DNA from 2 places in the Streptomyces sp. NPDC086080 genome. Region 1 is predicted to be linked to the other one. Evidence: riboswitches for the same ligand, from Rfam matches in the RefSeq annotation. Region 1 holds a riboswitch; the other holds the start of a gene.
The links. A riboswitch is a leader RNA that binds a small molecule or an ion and turns the genes downstream of it on or off. The one in region 1 is predicted to bind S-adenosylmethionine.
Positions count from the first base shown of each region.

Region 1 (7,438 bases):
GTACAAGCCGCTCGAGCTCGGCCCGGAGGTCGACGAGAACGGCGTCCGGCGCAAGGTGAAGATGAGCGAGAAGCTGCGCGCCAAGCTCAGCAAGGGGTACTACGGCGGGGAATCCCAGATTCCGAAGGCGACCGTCGAGGAGTACAAGGAGATCTCGAGCGGCCACGGCCACCACTGATCACCTTCAGCGCACCACCCCAGTCGCCACACGACGGCGAAGGGCCCCCGTCCGTTCTGCGGACGGGGGCCCTTCGCCGTCCCCGGAGCTGGATAGGGTGGAGCCCGGGACCGCGTCCGGTATCCCGGGACTCTTCTACGACCATCAGGAGCGGCCATGAGCGCTGTGACCCCCGCTGGAGGCGACACCGCGGCGGGCCGCTCCTGGCCCGCCGTGCTGAACGGACTGCTGGACGGCCGGGACCTGTCCGCCGACGACACCGCCTGGGCGATGGACCTGATCATGCGTGGCGAGGCGACCGACGCGCAGATCGCCGGCTTCGCGGTCGCCCTGCGGGCCAAGGGCGAGACCGTCGACGAGATCACCGGCTGTGTACGCGCCATGTACGACCACGCCCATGTGATCGAGGTGCCGGGCGCGACCGTCGACATCGTCGGCACCGGCGGCGACGGCGCCAAGACGGTGAACATCTCCACGATGTCCTCGATCGTCGTGGCCGGCACGGGCGCGAAGGTCGTCAAGCACGGCAACCGGGCCGCCTCCTCCGCGTCCGGCGCCTCCGACGTCCTGGAGAAGCTCGGCGTCAATCTGGAGCTGACCCCGCGCCGGGTCGCCGAGGTCGCCGAGGAGGCCGGGATCACCTTCTGCTTCGCGGTGAAGTTCCACCCGGCGCTGCGCCATGTGGCCGCCGCGCGCGGCCAGCTGGGCATCCGCACGGTGTTCAACTTCCTCGGCCCGTTGGCCAACCCGGCCCAGGTCAAGGCCCAGGCGGTCGGGGTCGCCGACCCCCGGATGGCGCCCATCATGGCCGGGGTCTTCGCCGGGCGCGGCCACTCCTCGCTGGTGTTCCGCGGCGACGACGGCCTGGACGAGCTGACCACCACCGCCACCTCCAGGGTGTGGGTGGTCCGCGACGGCAAGGTCGACGAGCAGACCTTCGACCCGCGCGAGGTGGGCATCGAGCTGGTGCCCGTGGAGGCCCTGCGTGGCGCCGACGCCTCCTACAACGCGGAGGTCGCCCGTCGGCTGCTGGACGGAGAACGGGGCCCGGTACGGGACGCGGTGCTGCTGAACGCGGCGGCCGCGCTGGTGGCCCTGGAGCCCTGCTCCGGCACCCTGACGGAGCAGCTCCGCGCCGGGATGGCGAAGGCGGCCGAGGCGATCGACTCGGGCGGCGCGAAGCGGGTCCTGGAGCGCTGGGTGGCGGTCAGTAACGCGTAGCCCTTGCCGGGGGTGCGGGGCGCGGCGGGGTGCGTGTTGGTTTCGGCGGGCGCGCCGGGGGTCCCGGAGCCCGGCTCCGGCAGCCTGACGGGACAGCTGCGCGCCGGGCTGGCTAGGACGGCCGGGGCGGTCGAGCCGGGGGTCGGCAGGCGGGTCGTGGGGTGTTGGGTGGCGGTCGGTGACGCGTAGCGCCCACCGAGGGTGCGGCGCGGTGCGGTGGGTGGGAGCGACCGCGACGCGCACGGGCGGTACCAGGGCGGTGGATGGGGCCGGGCGTTCACCGGGACGGGTCACTTCGGTCGACCCGCGGAGCGGACCCTGCCGCCCCGAGCGGGGAAGTCCCGTAATCCGGACACGGGTTGCGGGGCGTCGATCACTTCGCATAGCGTCCTCCCCAGGTCATGAGTGACAGCCATAAGGCCCCGGCCGGCTGTCCGGCAACCCTCCGTCCGTGGCGGGGTGCCCCGGGTGAAGACCAGGCCGTAGGCAGCGAGGTCTACGGCAAGCGCGGACCCCTCGTACACCAGGGGTCCTGGTCGTCGAGGAGCCTTCTGTGAGCCAGCGAATGTTCTAGGGCCGCCGAGCCCCGCCTCCGCGCACCCTCATTCCCTTCACCTTCCGCGCTCGAGCGCCGTCCGCTCGCGCGGGAGTTCCGCCTGTCTCACCGGGAGTTCCGCCATGTCCGTTTCCACCCTTGCCGTCGCCCCGTCCGTCCTGGCCCCGCTGCCCGTACTGGGCCGGGACGTCACCGTCCCCCTCGTCACCGGTGGCGAGGTCACCTACGCCGCCCTCGACTACGCCGCCAGCGCCCCCGCCCTCCAGCGGGTGTGGGACGACGTGGCCGCGTACGCGCCGTACTACGGCAGTGTCCACCGGGGCGCCGGGTACCTCTCCCAGCTCTCCACCGAGCTGTTCGAGAACGCCCGCCGCACCGTCGCCGGGTTCCTGGACTGCCGCACCGACGACCAGGTGGTCTTCACCCGGTCCACCACCGACTCACTCAACCTGCTCGCCGCCGCGCTCCCCGACGGCTGTGAGGTCTTCGTCTTCGAGACCGAGCACCACGCCTCCCTGCTGCCCTGGCGGGCCGCCCGCGTCACCTGCCTCGACGCCCCCGACAGCCCCGGCCAGGCCGTGACGACCCTGGAACGCGCCCTCGCCGGGCGCGCCCCGTACGGCCCGGCCCTGGTCTGTGTCACCGGCGCCTCCAACGTCACCGGCGAGCTGTGGCCCGTCCGGGAACTCGCCGCCGCCGCGCACGCGCACGGCGCCCGCATCGTGCTGGACGCCGCGCAGCTCGCCCCGCATCACGCGGTGAGCGTGCGCGACCTGGACGTCGACTGGGTGGCCTTCTCCGGTCACAAGCTGTACGCCCCCTTCGGCTCCGGTGTGCTGGCCGGCCGGTCCGACTGGCTGCGTGCGGCCGAGCCCTACCTCGCGGGCGGTGGCGCCAGCCGGAAGGTCACCCGGGGCGCGGACGGGGGAGTGGACGTGGAGTGGCACGACGGCGTCGCCCGTCACGAGGCGGGATCGCCCAACGTCATCGGCGCCCATGCCATCGCCTCCGCCTGCGAGGCGCTCACCGAGGCCGGCTTCGAGGCGCTGGCCGCGCGGGAGGAGGCGCTGGTCCGCGCGGTGCGGGAGGGGCTCGCCGACGTTCCCGAGGTGCGGTTCCTGTCGCTGTTCGGGGACGACGCCCCGCGCGTCGGTGTGCTGTCCTTCGTCGTCGAGGGCTGGAACAGCTCCCACCTCGCCGCCGCGCTGTCCGCCGAGTACGGCATCGGTGTACGTGACGGGCTGTTCTGCGCCCACCCGCTGGTGCGCAGGCTGCTCGGGGGCGAGCGGGGGGCCGCGGGGGAGTGCGGGGCGCCGGACGCGGCCGCCGGCGGGAAGTCCCTCAGCGCCATCCGTGTCAGCTTCGGTGCCGGTACGCCCGACGAGCACGTGGAGCGTTTCGTACGGGCGGTGCGTGAACTCGTCCGCGACGGGGCCCGCTGGACCTACCGCACGCAGGACGGCCGCTGCGTCCCGGACGCCCCGGCCCGGGGATGACGGTCTTCGCCCCCGCCGCCCCTTCCCGTCCCAAAACTGGGGCTCCGCCCCAGACCCCGCTCCTCAAACGCCGGAGGGGCTGCCATGAGCCCCTCCGGCGTTTGAGGAGCGGGGGTCCGGGGGCAGCGCCCCCGGGGACGGGACTGGGAAGGGGCGGCGGGGGCGAGACCCCCCGGCGGAGTGCCTAGCTGTCCAGGCCGATGGCGAACGCCGCCTCCAGGTCGTGCTGCGAGTACGTGCGGAACGCCACATGCGTGTCCGTGCCCTCCACACCCGGGATCTTGCTGATCCGGCCCGGGATGACCTCCGCCAGGTCCTCGTGCGCCCGGACCCGCACCATGGCGATCAGATCGTAGGTACCGGTGACGGAGAAGACCTCGCTGACGCTCTCCAGCGCGGCGATCTGTTCCGCGATCTCGGGGATACGGTCCACGCTGGTCTTGATGAGGACGATCGCGGTGATCACGGCTGGTTCTCTCCCTCGGGGGCCGGAGCTGGGGCGGACTTCACTGTAGTCGCCCTGCCGCGACACACCCACGCGTAGCCGAAGCCGAGACCGAACCCCAGCAGGTGCGCCAGGTGGGCCACCTCCGGCCCGTCGGCCGCCTGCCCCGCCGCCGCCCACTGCAGCGCCGCCCAGAACGGCAGCACCACCCACGCCGGCAGGCGTACCGGCAGGAAGAACAGGAACGGCAGAAGACTGGTCACCCGGGCCCGGGGGAACAGGAAGAGGAATGCGCCGAGGACCGCCGAGATCGCCCCGGAGGCGCCGATCAGGGCCCGCTCGGAATCCGCCCCGGCCGCCGCGTACCCGAGCAGCGCCAGGTAGCCGCAGCCGACGTAGCAGAGGACGAACCGCCACCGGCCCATCCGTGCCTCGGTCATCGCCCCGAACACATGGAGGAACAGCATGTTGCCAAGCAGATGCACCCAGCCGCCGTGCACGAAGAGCGCCGTGGCGGGGGTGAGGGCGGCCCCGGGGGACCCTTCGAACAGGTCTGCGGGGATCACGCCCCAGCGCCGGAAGTAGGCGCTCTGCGCGGCGAGCAGTTCCTCCCCGGAACCGTGCACCGGGTTGAGCCCCGAGGCCGGCCCGGTCAGGAAGGCCAGGCAGCACAGCACGGCGAGGGAGTGGGTCACCGGTGCGGAGGGGCCCCGGACCGCCGCGGCGACCGACGCGCTCCAGTTGCGGATCATGGACACAGAGCATGACGCAACCGGACGTAACCATGCATACCGCCTCGCCGCCGTGGACGGGCGGGCGGCGGGGACCCGGCAGGCCGTAGGGTTACGTGCCATGACGCGCCGGTGAGCCCGGTGTGTCCAGGACACTGGAAGGAAGGCGAACAGCCACGATGACGGTTCCTCTGCCGACGGCCGCGACGCGGTGGCGCTGCACCCTGTGCGGCAATCTCACCCGCTTCGACGTGACCCGCTCGTCGAAGGTCGTCGAGTACGTCCACCTCGACCTGGCCGGAGAGCCCAGGGTCGAGGAGCGCGAGGTGCTCGATGAGACGATCGAGTCGGTGCGGTGCCGCTGGTGCAACGCCGTGGACCAGGTGGAACTCGTGGACAGGCCGGGCGCCGGCTCCTGAAGCGAAGGGGGTCCCTCCCGCTCGAGCGAAGCCGAGAGTGGGGGAGGGCCCCGCTGACGGCGACCCCGCACCGGGGCCGCGCACAGGTATTGGGGTGTGACGGATGGTGGAGACCACGGGCGGGGGGCCGCAGGACGGCGCCGCCGAGGTGCTCGACCGTCCGCTGCCCGACGGCGTGCGCCGCCGGGTCGTCCAGATCGTCGCCGACGGCTTCGGCGGGCTCACGGTCACCGAGCTGCCCGCCCAGCTCAGGCAGTACGCCCGGTTCGCGCCGAACCGCCGCGCCAAGTTCGCCGGCAACGCGATGGCGGCGTCGCTGGAGACCGATCCGCTGTTCCGGCAGCGGATCGGGGAGAAGCTCAGAGAGGCCCAGCCGGAACTGACCGGCGCCCTCGACTCCGGCTCCCCGCCCCCGGCCGCGGACCCGCTCGACGTGGCGGCCGCGGCCTATGTACTCCGCCCGGTCGGCTGGGTCAAACTGGTGACCGCCGCCGGCGAGGAGGCCCAGCGCGCCGACGCCGAGCGCGTCGACGAGGAGAACCGCGCCGAGCTGGAACGGATGCGCGCCGAACTCGCCCGGGCCCGCGAGCAGGTCAAGGCCGAGACCGAGCGGCTGCGCTCCGAGCTGGAAGCGGCGAAGAAGGAGACCGAGTCGCTCCACCGCAAGCTGCGCTCCGCCCTCAGCGACGTCAAGCGCGGCGAGGCCGCCGTGCGCAAACTGCGCGGAGAGATGGACGCCGTGCGCGCCGAGGGGCAGGCCCAGGTGTCGGCCGCCGAGAGCGAGGGCCGGCGCCTCAAGGCCCGCCTGGGGGAGACCGAGGCCGCCCTGGAGGCCGCCCGCAGGGCGGCCCGGGAGGGCCGCAGCGTCGAGGACATGCGGGTACGGCTGCTGCTGGACACCGTGCTGGACGCCGCCCAGGGGCTCCGCCGTGAGCTGGCACTGCCACCCGTGTCCGTCCGGCCCGCCGAGACCGTGGACGCCGTGGAACCGGGTCGCATGACCCCGAAGGACATCGCCGCCCGCGCGCTCTCCGAGAACGACCCGGCCATCGTCGACCAGCTGCTGGCACTGCCGCAGGCGCACCTCGTCGTCGACGGCTACAACGTCACCAAGACCGGCTATCCCCAGATGCCCCTCGAGAAGCAGCGCCTGCGCCTGCTGGGCCAGCTCGCCCAGCTCGCCGCGCAGACCGGCGCCGAGGTCACCTGTGTCTTCGACGGCGCCGAACTGGCCGCGCCGGTGCTGCTCGCACCGCCGCGCGGGGTGCGGGTGCTGTTCTCCAAGCCGGGCGTCACCGCCGACGAGCTCATCCGCCGGCTGGTACGCGCCGAGCCGCCGGGACGGCCCGTCATCGTCGCCTCCACCGACCGCGAGGTCGCCGACGGGGTCGCGCGCGCGGGTGCACGCCCCGTCGCGTCGGCGGTCCTCCTCAAGAGGCTTTCCTAGTATCTGATGCACATCCGTCCCTCGTGCAACGTACAAGGTCGATTGCCCGAATTGACGGAACCGTCACGCAACGTAGCGTCAATCGGGGATCACTGCAGGTGAGTTGAGGGCAAATAAACCCGCTGTAACGGAGATTTTCGGTCCGGGGATTTGAACTGATCACAAGAACATCACTAGGGTCTCCCTTCGAACCCTCGCTCGCGCGATCACTCTCGAGAAGGAGCTCGTCTCCGTGGCGTCCCACCGTCGTCCCAAGCAGCCGAGCCGCGCACGCGTGACCGTGCTCACCACCGCTGCCGCAGCTGCCGTCGTCATGAGCTCGCAGGCCGCGAACGCCGCTCCCAGCGAGAAGCCGAGCAAGGACGAGGTCAAGGCCAAGGTCGACAAGCTCTACGAGCAGGCGGAACAGGCCACCGAGAAGTACAACGGCGCCAAGGAGAAGCAGGAGAAGCTCCAGAAGGAGATCTCCACGATCCAGGACAACGTCGCCAAGGGCCAGCAGGAGCTCAACGAACTGCGCGACGGCCTCGGTTCGATGGCCAGCGCCCAGTACCGCAGCGGCGGCATAGACCCCTCGCTGCAGCTCTTCCTCTCCGCCGACCCGGACGACTACCTCGACAAGGCGTCCACCCTCGACCAGTTGAGCACCCAGCAGGTCGACGCGCTGAAGAAGATCCAGGAGAAGCAGCGCGAACTCGCCCAGCAGCGCTCCGAGGCGTCCGAGAAGCTCAAGGACCTCGCCTCCACCCGCACCGAACTGGGCAAGAAGAAGAAGGAAGTCCAGGGCAAACTCTCCTCCGCGCAGAAGCTGCTCAACAGCCTCACCGCCGAGGAGAAGGCCCAGCTCGCCGAGGAGCAGAACCGCGCCACCCGCACCAGCGAGCGCGACGCCCTCTCCGTCAACGTCCCGGCCGGCTCCGGCCGCGCCGCCGCCGCCTTCGCCGC
Region 1 covers NZ_JBITRU010000036.1:54,371-61,808, forward strand. Annotated here, with positions in the region: gene ACIF9R_RS31830 (cytochrome bc complex cytochrome b subunit) at 1-178, shown strand, start outside; gene trpD (anthranilate phosphoribosyltransferase) at 335-1,399, shown strand; SAM riboswitch class IV at 1,797-1,913, shown strand; gene ACIF9R_RS31840 (aminotransferase class V-fold PLP-dependent enzyme) at 2,078-3,451, shown strand; gene ACIF9R_RS31845 (Lrp/AsnC family transcriptional regulator) at 3,636-3,917, opposite strand; gene ACIF9R_RS31850 (rhomboid family intramembrane serine protease) at 3,914-4,648, opposite strand; gene ACIF9R_RS31855 (hypothetical protein) at 4,807-5,046, shown strand; gene ACIF9R_RS31860 (NYN domain-containing protein) at 5,150-6,493, shown strand; gene ACIF9R_RS31865 (NlpC/P60 family protein) at 6,726-7,438, shown strand, end outside.

Region 2 (7,438 bases), on a different contig from region 1:
CTCGACGGCCGCCTTGGCGTTGCGCACGGCGTCCTCGATGCGGTGCTTGCGCTCCTTGAGCTCCACCTCGGTGGCGGCACCGGCCTTGATGACCGCGACACCGCCGGCGAGCTTCGCCAGGCGCTCCTGCAGCTTCTCGCGGTCGTAGTCCGAGTCGCTGTTGTCGATCTCGGCGCGGATCTGGTTGACACGGCCCTGGACCTGGTCGGCCGAGCCGGCACCGTCGACGATGGTGGTCTCGTCCTTGGTGATGACGACCTTGCGGGCCTTGCCCAGCAGGTCGAGCGTCGCGTTCTCCAGCTTGAGGCCGACCTCCTCGGAGATGACCTCGCCGCCCGTGAGGATGGCGATGTCGCCGAGCATGGCCTTGCGGCGGTCGCCGAAGCCGGGGGCCTTGACGGCGACGGACTTGAAGGTGCCGCGGATCTTGTTGACCACCAGGGTCGACAGGGCCTCGCCCTCGACGTCCTCGGCGATGATCAGCAGCGGCTTGCCGCCCTGCATGACCTTCTCCAGCAGCGGGAGCAGGTCCTTGACGTTGGAGATCTTGGAGTTCGCGATCAGGATGTACGGGTCGTCGAGGACGGCCTCCATACGCTCCATGTCGGTGGCGAAGTACGCCGAGATGTAGCCCTTGTCGAAGCGCATACCCTCGGTGAGCTCCAGCTCAAGACCGAAGGTCTGGGACTCCTCGACGGTGATGACGCCTTCCTTGCCGACCTTGTCCATGGCCTCGGCGATGAGCTCGCCGATCTGGGTGTCGGCGGCGGAGATGGAGGCCGTGGAGGCGATCTGCTCCTTGGTCTCGACATCCTTCGCCTGCTCGAGCAGGGCGCCGGAGACGGCCTCGACGGCCTTCTCGATGCCGCGCTTGAGGGCCATCGGGTTGGCGCCGGCGGCTACGTTGCGCAGGCCCTCCTTGACCAGGGCCTGGGCGAGAACGGTCGCGGTGGTCGTACCGTCACCGGCGACGTCGTCCGTCTTCTTGGCGACTTCCTTGACCAGCTCGGCGCCGATCTTCTCGTACGGGTCCTCGAGCTCGATCTCCTTGGCGATGGACACACCATCGTTGGTGATCGTGGGAGCGCCCCACTTCTTCTCGAGGACGACGTTGCGGCCCTTGGGGCCGAGCGTCACCTTGACGGCGTCCGCGAGCTGGTTCATGCCGCGCTCGAGGCCGCGCCGCGCCTCCTCGTCGAACGCGATGATCTTGGCCATGTGAAGTGGTCCCTCCAGGACTGGGGGTGATTCCTTCGGACCGCGCCCGCGCCCGCGACGGACGGCTCGCCGACCCTGTGGTTCCTTGCCCCACACGGTCCGCGGGCCTCACCGACCCGGTCCTTCGTTGTCACTCTCACCTTCAGAGTGCTAACGCAATGATTAGCACTCGACCCATGCGAGTGCAAGCGCCTATGGGGAGTACACGGGGCGCTCAGCCGCGCGCGAACACCGGCCGCGGCGCTGTGCGGGCACGGCGAAGGCCGGCACCCCGGCGCTGTGCGGGCACGGCGAAGGGCCCGCACCCCGGGAGGTGCGGGCCCTTCGTCAGCAGAAGATGCTTGCTGGTTGTGAGCGCGTTCAGGCGCTGAGACGAACCATGTCGGCCTGCGGGCCCTTCTGACCCTGCGAGATCTCGAACTCGACCCGCTGGCCTTCTTCGAGGGTGCGGTAGCCGTCCATCTGAATCGCGCTGTAGTGGACGAAAACATCCGCACCACCGTCGACCGCGATGAAGCCGTACCCCTTCTCCGCGTTGAACCACTTGACGGTGCCCTGAGCCATGCCTAACTCCCCTATTACTGGCCCTTGCACAGATCCGCACTTCGCGAATCCGGGTCAGACCTCACCCCCCAACGGTTGGGGGCGTGCGCCGGAACGCGTCGACCGCGGCTGAATGTATCTGCCCAACTGCCGTCTGCAACAGGTCAGTCGGACGAGAAATCTGGACGACACCGGTCCGGAATCTGGCGAGAATTCACACGATCTCAGGGCAAGTCGGGCCGGACAAAGGTCGCAAATGCCGCGAAGGGCGCCCGCACTTTGGCTACATCCAGTCGGGCGTACGGCAGGAATTCACGGTCCTCGATCAGTGGATCGGGAGCGCGTTCCCCAACTCTACCGCGCTCAACCCCATGGAATTGCCCCCTCCGCATCTCTCACGGAGGGGGCGAAGTCCTCAACCCTCGGTAACGGCGATGACCGATGGTAATGAACCGACGGTAATGATCAGCCGCCGGCGACCGCCGGGATGATCGACACGGATGCGCCGTCCGGGGTGGCCGTCTCGAGCCCCTGCTCGAACCGCACGTCGTCGTCATTGACGTAGACGTTGACGAACCGGCGCAGCTTGCCCTGGTCGTCCAGGACCCGGGCGGCGATCCCGGTGTGGTTCTTCTCCAGATCCGAGACGACCTCGGCGAGGGTCGCGCCTTCGGCACTCACCTCGGCCTTGCCGCCGGTGTAGGTACGCAGGATGGTCGGGACCCGAACAGTGACGCTCACAACAAAACCTCCGGTCAGGTGACGCCCCTGGGGGGGCGGGACTGCAGGGACATGCGGCTCCGCCGCGCGGGCGCGGGCGGCCACGACGGCGCCGGGGACGGAACGGCTCAGCCGAGCCCGGCCTCACGGAACGACTCCAGGGTGGGACGAATGGTCGCGGTCATCCCGGTGCCGGCCACCGCGTCCAGCGTCTTGAGCCCGTCCCCCGTGTTCAGCACGACCGTGGTCAGCGACGGGTCGAGCGCCCCGCTCTCGAGAAGCTTCCTGGTGACTCCCACGGTCACACCCCCTGCGGTCTCCGCGAAGATCCCCTCGGTCCGCGCCAGCAGCTTGATCGCGTCGACGACCTGATCGTCGTTGACGTCCTCGACCGCACCACCCGTGCGCCGGGCGATGTCCAGCACGTACGGCCCGTCCGCCGGGTTCCCGATCGCCAGCGACTTGGCGATCGTGTCCGGCTTCTGCGGACGGACGACGTCGTGCCCGGCCTTGTACGCCGTGGAGACCGGCGAGCAGCCCTCCGCCTGCGCCCCGAAGATCTTGTACGGCTTGTCCTCGACGAGACCGAGCTTGATCAGCTCCTGCAGTCCCTTGTCGATCTTCGTGAGCTGCGAGCCGGAGGCGATCGGGATGACGATCTGGTCGGGGAGGCGCCATCCCAGCTGCTCGCAGATCTCGTACGCGAGGGTCTTGGACCCCTCCGCGTAGTACGGCCGCAGGTTGACGTTGACGAAGCCCCAGCCTTCGCCGGCCGAGTCGCCGATCAGCTCGGAGCAGAAACGGTTCACGTCGTCGTAGTTGCCCTCGATGCCGACGAGCTCACCGCCGTAGACGGCGGCCATGACGACCTTGCCCTGCTCCAGGTCGTGCGGGATGAACACACAGGAGCGGAAGCCGGCCCGGGCGGCGGCGGCACCGACCGCGCCGGCGAGGTTCCCGGTGGAGGAGCAGGACAGGGTGGTGAAGCCGAAGGCGCGGGCGGCCTCGATGGCCTGGGCGACGACGCGGTCCTTGAAGGAGTGCGTCGGGTTGCCGGAGTCGTCCTTGACGAACAGCTTGCCGGGGTCGACGCCGAGTTCCCGCGCGAGGTTGTCGGCCTGGACGAGCTTGGTCCAGCCGGGGTTGATGTTCGGCTTGGTCGCCACGTCCGCCGGAACGGGCAGCAGGGGGGCGTAGCGCCAGATGTTCGCGGGTCCCGCTTCGATCCGCTTGCGGAGCTCTTCGGTGTCGTACGCCGAGAAGTCGTAGGCGATCTCCAGCGGGCCGAAACACTCCTCGCAGGCGAAGACCGGGCCGAGGGGGACGCGGTGCCCGCATTCGCGACAGGAGAGCGCGGTGGCGGGGCCCAGGTCGACGGCGTTCGCGGCGGCGGATCCGGGGGTGTCTTCAGCAGTCTGCACAGCCATGTGAGGCGAGGCCCTTTCTCCTCATCTTCCTCACGACGCATCTCGCCGTGAGACGGATTTGGCACCTTCCCTAGCCGGGAGCCTCGCCACGTCCGCGTGACAGGAACCGACTGGAGGGTTGCCGGGGCTTCATCGGGCCGTATCCCTCTGCCCCTCTGGATGAGCGGTGTTCAGTTGTGGGCTCGACGACCCCGGCATGCGAAGGTCATCGGCGTTGTTCAAGACTGTAACCGAGGCCCGGAGGGTCGAGACAGTCCGTCCGAACCGCGAGATGGATCACAGGCAGTGAGGAGCCGGGGAGCGTGCTGGAAGAAGTCGAGCGCTGGCTGACCGACCGCTCCTGGTCCGTGGCGGACCGCCCGCTCCACCGGATCCTGGCGGCGAAACGTGCCACGGGGCAGACGGTGAGCGTGGTCCTGCCCGCGCTGAACGAGGAGGCGACGGTCGGCGCCATCGTGTCGGCGATCCGGCACGACCTGATGCTCCAGGTCCCGCTGGTCGACGAGGTCGTGGTGATCGACTCGGGTTCGACCGACCGCACGGCCGAGGCGGCCGCGGCGGCGGGCGCGACGGTGGTGCACCGGGACGCGGTCCTGCCCCGGATACCGGCGGTGCCCGGCAAGGGCGAGGTGCTGTGGCGGTCGCTGCTGGTCACCCGGGGCGACATCGTGTGCTTCGTCGACGCGGACCTCAGGGAGTTCTCCTCCGACTTCGTCTCCGGCATCGTCGGCCCGCTGCTGACCGAGCCGGACGTCCACCTGGTCAAGGCGATGTACGACCGTCCCCTCACGATGTCCGACGGACACGCCCCGGGCGCGATCGCCGCCGGGCAGGGCGGCCGGGTCACGGAGCTGATGGCCCGCCCGCTGCTGAACATGCACTGGCCCCAGCTGGCCGGTTTCGTCCAGCCGCTCGGCGGCGAGTACGCGGCCCGCCGCTCCCTCCTCGAACAGCTCCCCTTCCCCGTCGGGTACGGCGTCGAGCTCGGCATGCTGGTCGACGCCCTGCACCTGGTGGGCCTGGACGCGCTGGCCCAGGTCGACGTCGGGGTGCGCAAGCACCGGCACCAGGACGGCCAGGCCCTCGGCCGGATGGCCGCCGCGATCTACCGCACCGCCCAGCTGCGGCTGGCCCGCGGCCACCTGATCCGGCCGTCGCTCACCCAGTTCGAACGCACGGGTGCCACCTTCGAACCCCGTACCTACTCCGTCGACACGGAGGAACGCCCCCCGATGGCGGACATCGCGGAGTACCAGGAGCGGCGGGTGGCCTGACCCACGGCGCGTGACCGAATCGCCGCCGTGGTGCGCGAAGACACGTTTGAGGTTCCGGGGGCCGGGCTAGGTTGTGGCGTATGGCTTCAAGCTTCGGTGCTGCTCAGGTGCTGGTCGCCTCCAATCGGGGGCCGGTCTCGTACGAGGTTCTGGACGACGGGTCGCTGCGGGCGAAGCGGGGCGGTGGCGGGCTGGTGTCCGGACTGTCGGCGATCGGGCCGGAGGCCGGCGCGCTGTGGGTCTGCTCGGCGCTGTCCGACGGCGACCGCGAGGCCGTACGGCGCGGAGCCGGCGAGGACGGCGTGCGGATGCTGGACATCCCGGCGGACGTCCACGCGGACGCGTACAACGGGATCGCCAACTCGGTGCTGTGGTTCGTGCACCACATGCTGTACCAGACCCCGGTGGAGCCGGTCTTCGACGCGGAGTTCCGCCGCCAGTGGGCCTCGTACGAGAGCTACAACCGCGCGTTCGCCGAGGCACTGGCCGAGGAGGCGGCGCCGGGCGCGGCGGTCCTGGTACAGGACTACCACCTGACCCTCGTCCCCCGGATGCTCCGCGAGCTCCGCCCCGACCTGCGCATCGGGCACTTCTCGCACACGCCGTGGGCCCCGCCGGAGTACTTCGCGATGCTGCCCGACGACATCGCACGGCAGGTGCTGGGCGGCATGCTGGGCGCCGACCGGCTCGGCTTCCTCACCCACCGCTGGGCGGACGCGTTCACCGCGTGCTGCGAACGGTTCACGGACGGGCCCGGGCACACGGAGGTCGGGGTGCACGGTCTCGGCGCGGATGCGGACTTCCTGCGCGCCCGCGCCCGCGAGGCGGACGTCGAGGAACGGATCGCGGTACTGCGGGAGGAGATCGGCACGGCACCCGACGGCCACCCGCGCCGGGCGATCGTCCGGGTGGACCGCACCGAGCTGTCGAAGAACATCGTGCGCGGCCTGCTGGCGTACCGGCAGCTCCTGGACGACCGCCCCGAGTGGCACGAGCGGGTGGTGCATGTCGCCTTCGCCTACCCCTCCCGGCAGGACCTCGCCGTGTACCGCGACTACACGGCCGAGGTCCAGAAGGTCGCGGAGGAGATCAACGAGCGGCACGGCACACCCGGCTGGCGGCCGGTCGTCCTGCACGTCAGGGACGACTTCGCGCGCTCGCTCGCCGCGTACCGGCTGGCGGACGTGGCCCTGGTCAACCCCATCCGCGACGGCATGAACCTGGTCGCCAAGGAGGTCCCGGTCGTCTCCGAAGCGGGCTGCGCGCTGGTGCTGTCGCGGGAGGCGGGCGCCCACGAGGAACTGGGCGAGGACGCGATCACGGTCAACCCGTACGACGTCGTCGAGACGGCCGGCGCCCTGCACGAGGCCCTGACCATGAACCCGGACGAGCGCACCGAGCGCACCAAGCGCCTGGCGGCGTCGGCGACGGCACTCCCCCCGGCCCGCTGGTTCCTGGACCAGCTGACCGCGCTGCGCGCCATGCGGCCTTCCACCTGACCGTCCCCCGACCACACCGAACACCCGGCGGCACCGGCGACGGCACTGCCCCGGCACGCCGATTCCCGGACCAACCGAACGTCCGAGGAGCCGGGCCCCGGCCGCCCCGACCGGCCGGGCACGTGCCTGCGCGATGTCCGGACAGCCACGCCCCACCGGCCGCACACCCCGCGGACGCCACGACACGACCTCCCGCGCGGAGTGCCGGACGGCGCGCAGGCGTGCACGGGGCCGACCGTGGATAGGTTGGGCAGTATGGCCAGCCATACGGATTCCACGGACCCGAACGCCACGCCGACGCCGACGCCGACCACGCAGGCCGGACGGGAAGGGCTCGACGCGCTGCTCTCCCACCCGGGCACGGCGCTGATCGGGCTCGACTTCGACGGAACGCTCGCGCCGATCGTGGCCGATCCCGAGCAGGCCCGCGCACACCCCGACGCGGTGCCCGCGCTCGCCGCGCTCGCCCCGAAGGTCGCCGCGGTCGCGGTCGTCACGGGCCGGCCCGCGAGTGTCGCGGTCCGCAACGGCGGCTTCGCGGGCGTCCCCGGTCTGGAGCACCTCGTCGTTCTCGGCCACTACGGCGCCGAGCGGTGGGACGCCGGGACGGGGACGGTCACCGCGCCCGCCCCGCCCCCCGGAGTCGCCGCCGCCCGCGCGGAGCTGCCGGGGCTGCTCGACCGGGCCGGGGCGGGGCAGGGCACATGGATCGAGGAGAAGGGCGGCCGGGCGGTCGCCGTCCACACCCGCCGGGCCG
Region 2 covers NZ_JBITRU010000005.1:126,617-134,054, reverse strand. Annotated here, with positions in the region: gene groL (chaperonin GroEL) at 1-1,218, opposite strand, end outside; gene ACIF9R_RS08455 (cold-shock protein) at 1,579-1,782, opposite strand; gene ACIF9R_RS08450 (MoaD/ThiS family protein) at 2,227-2,502, opposite strand; gene thrC (threonine synthase) at 2,610-3,908, opposite strand; SAM riboswitch class I at 3,927-4,074, opposite strand; gene ACIF9R_RS08440 (glucosyl-3-phosphoglycerate synthase) at 4,211-5,182, shown strand; gene ACIF9R_RS08435 (trehalose-6-phosphate synthase) at 5,263-6,681, shown strand; gene otsB (trehalose-phosphatase) at 6,937-7,438, shown strand, end outside.
Region 2: another riboswitch for S-adenosylmethionine. It lies ahead of thrC (threonine synthase); the one in region 1 lies ahead of ACIF9R_RS31840 (aminotransferase class V-fold PLP-dependent enzyme).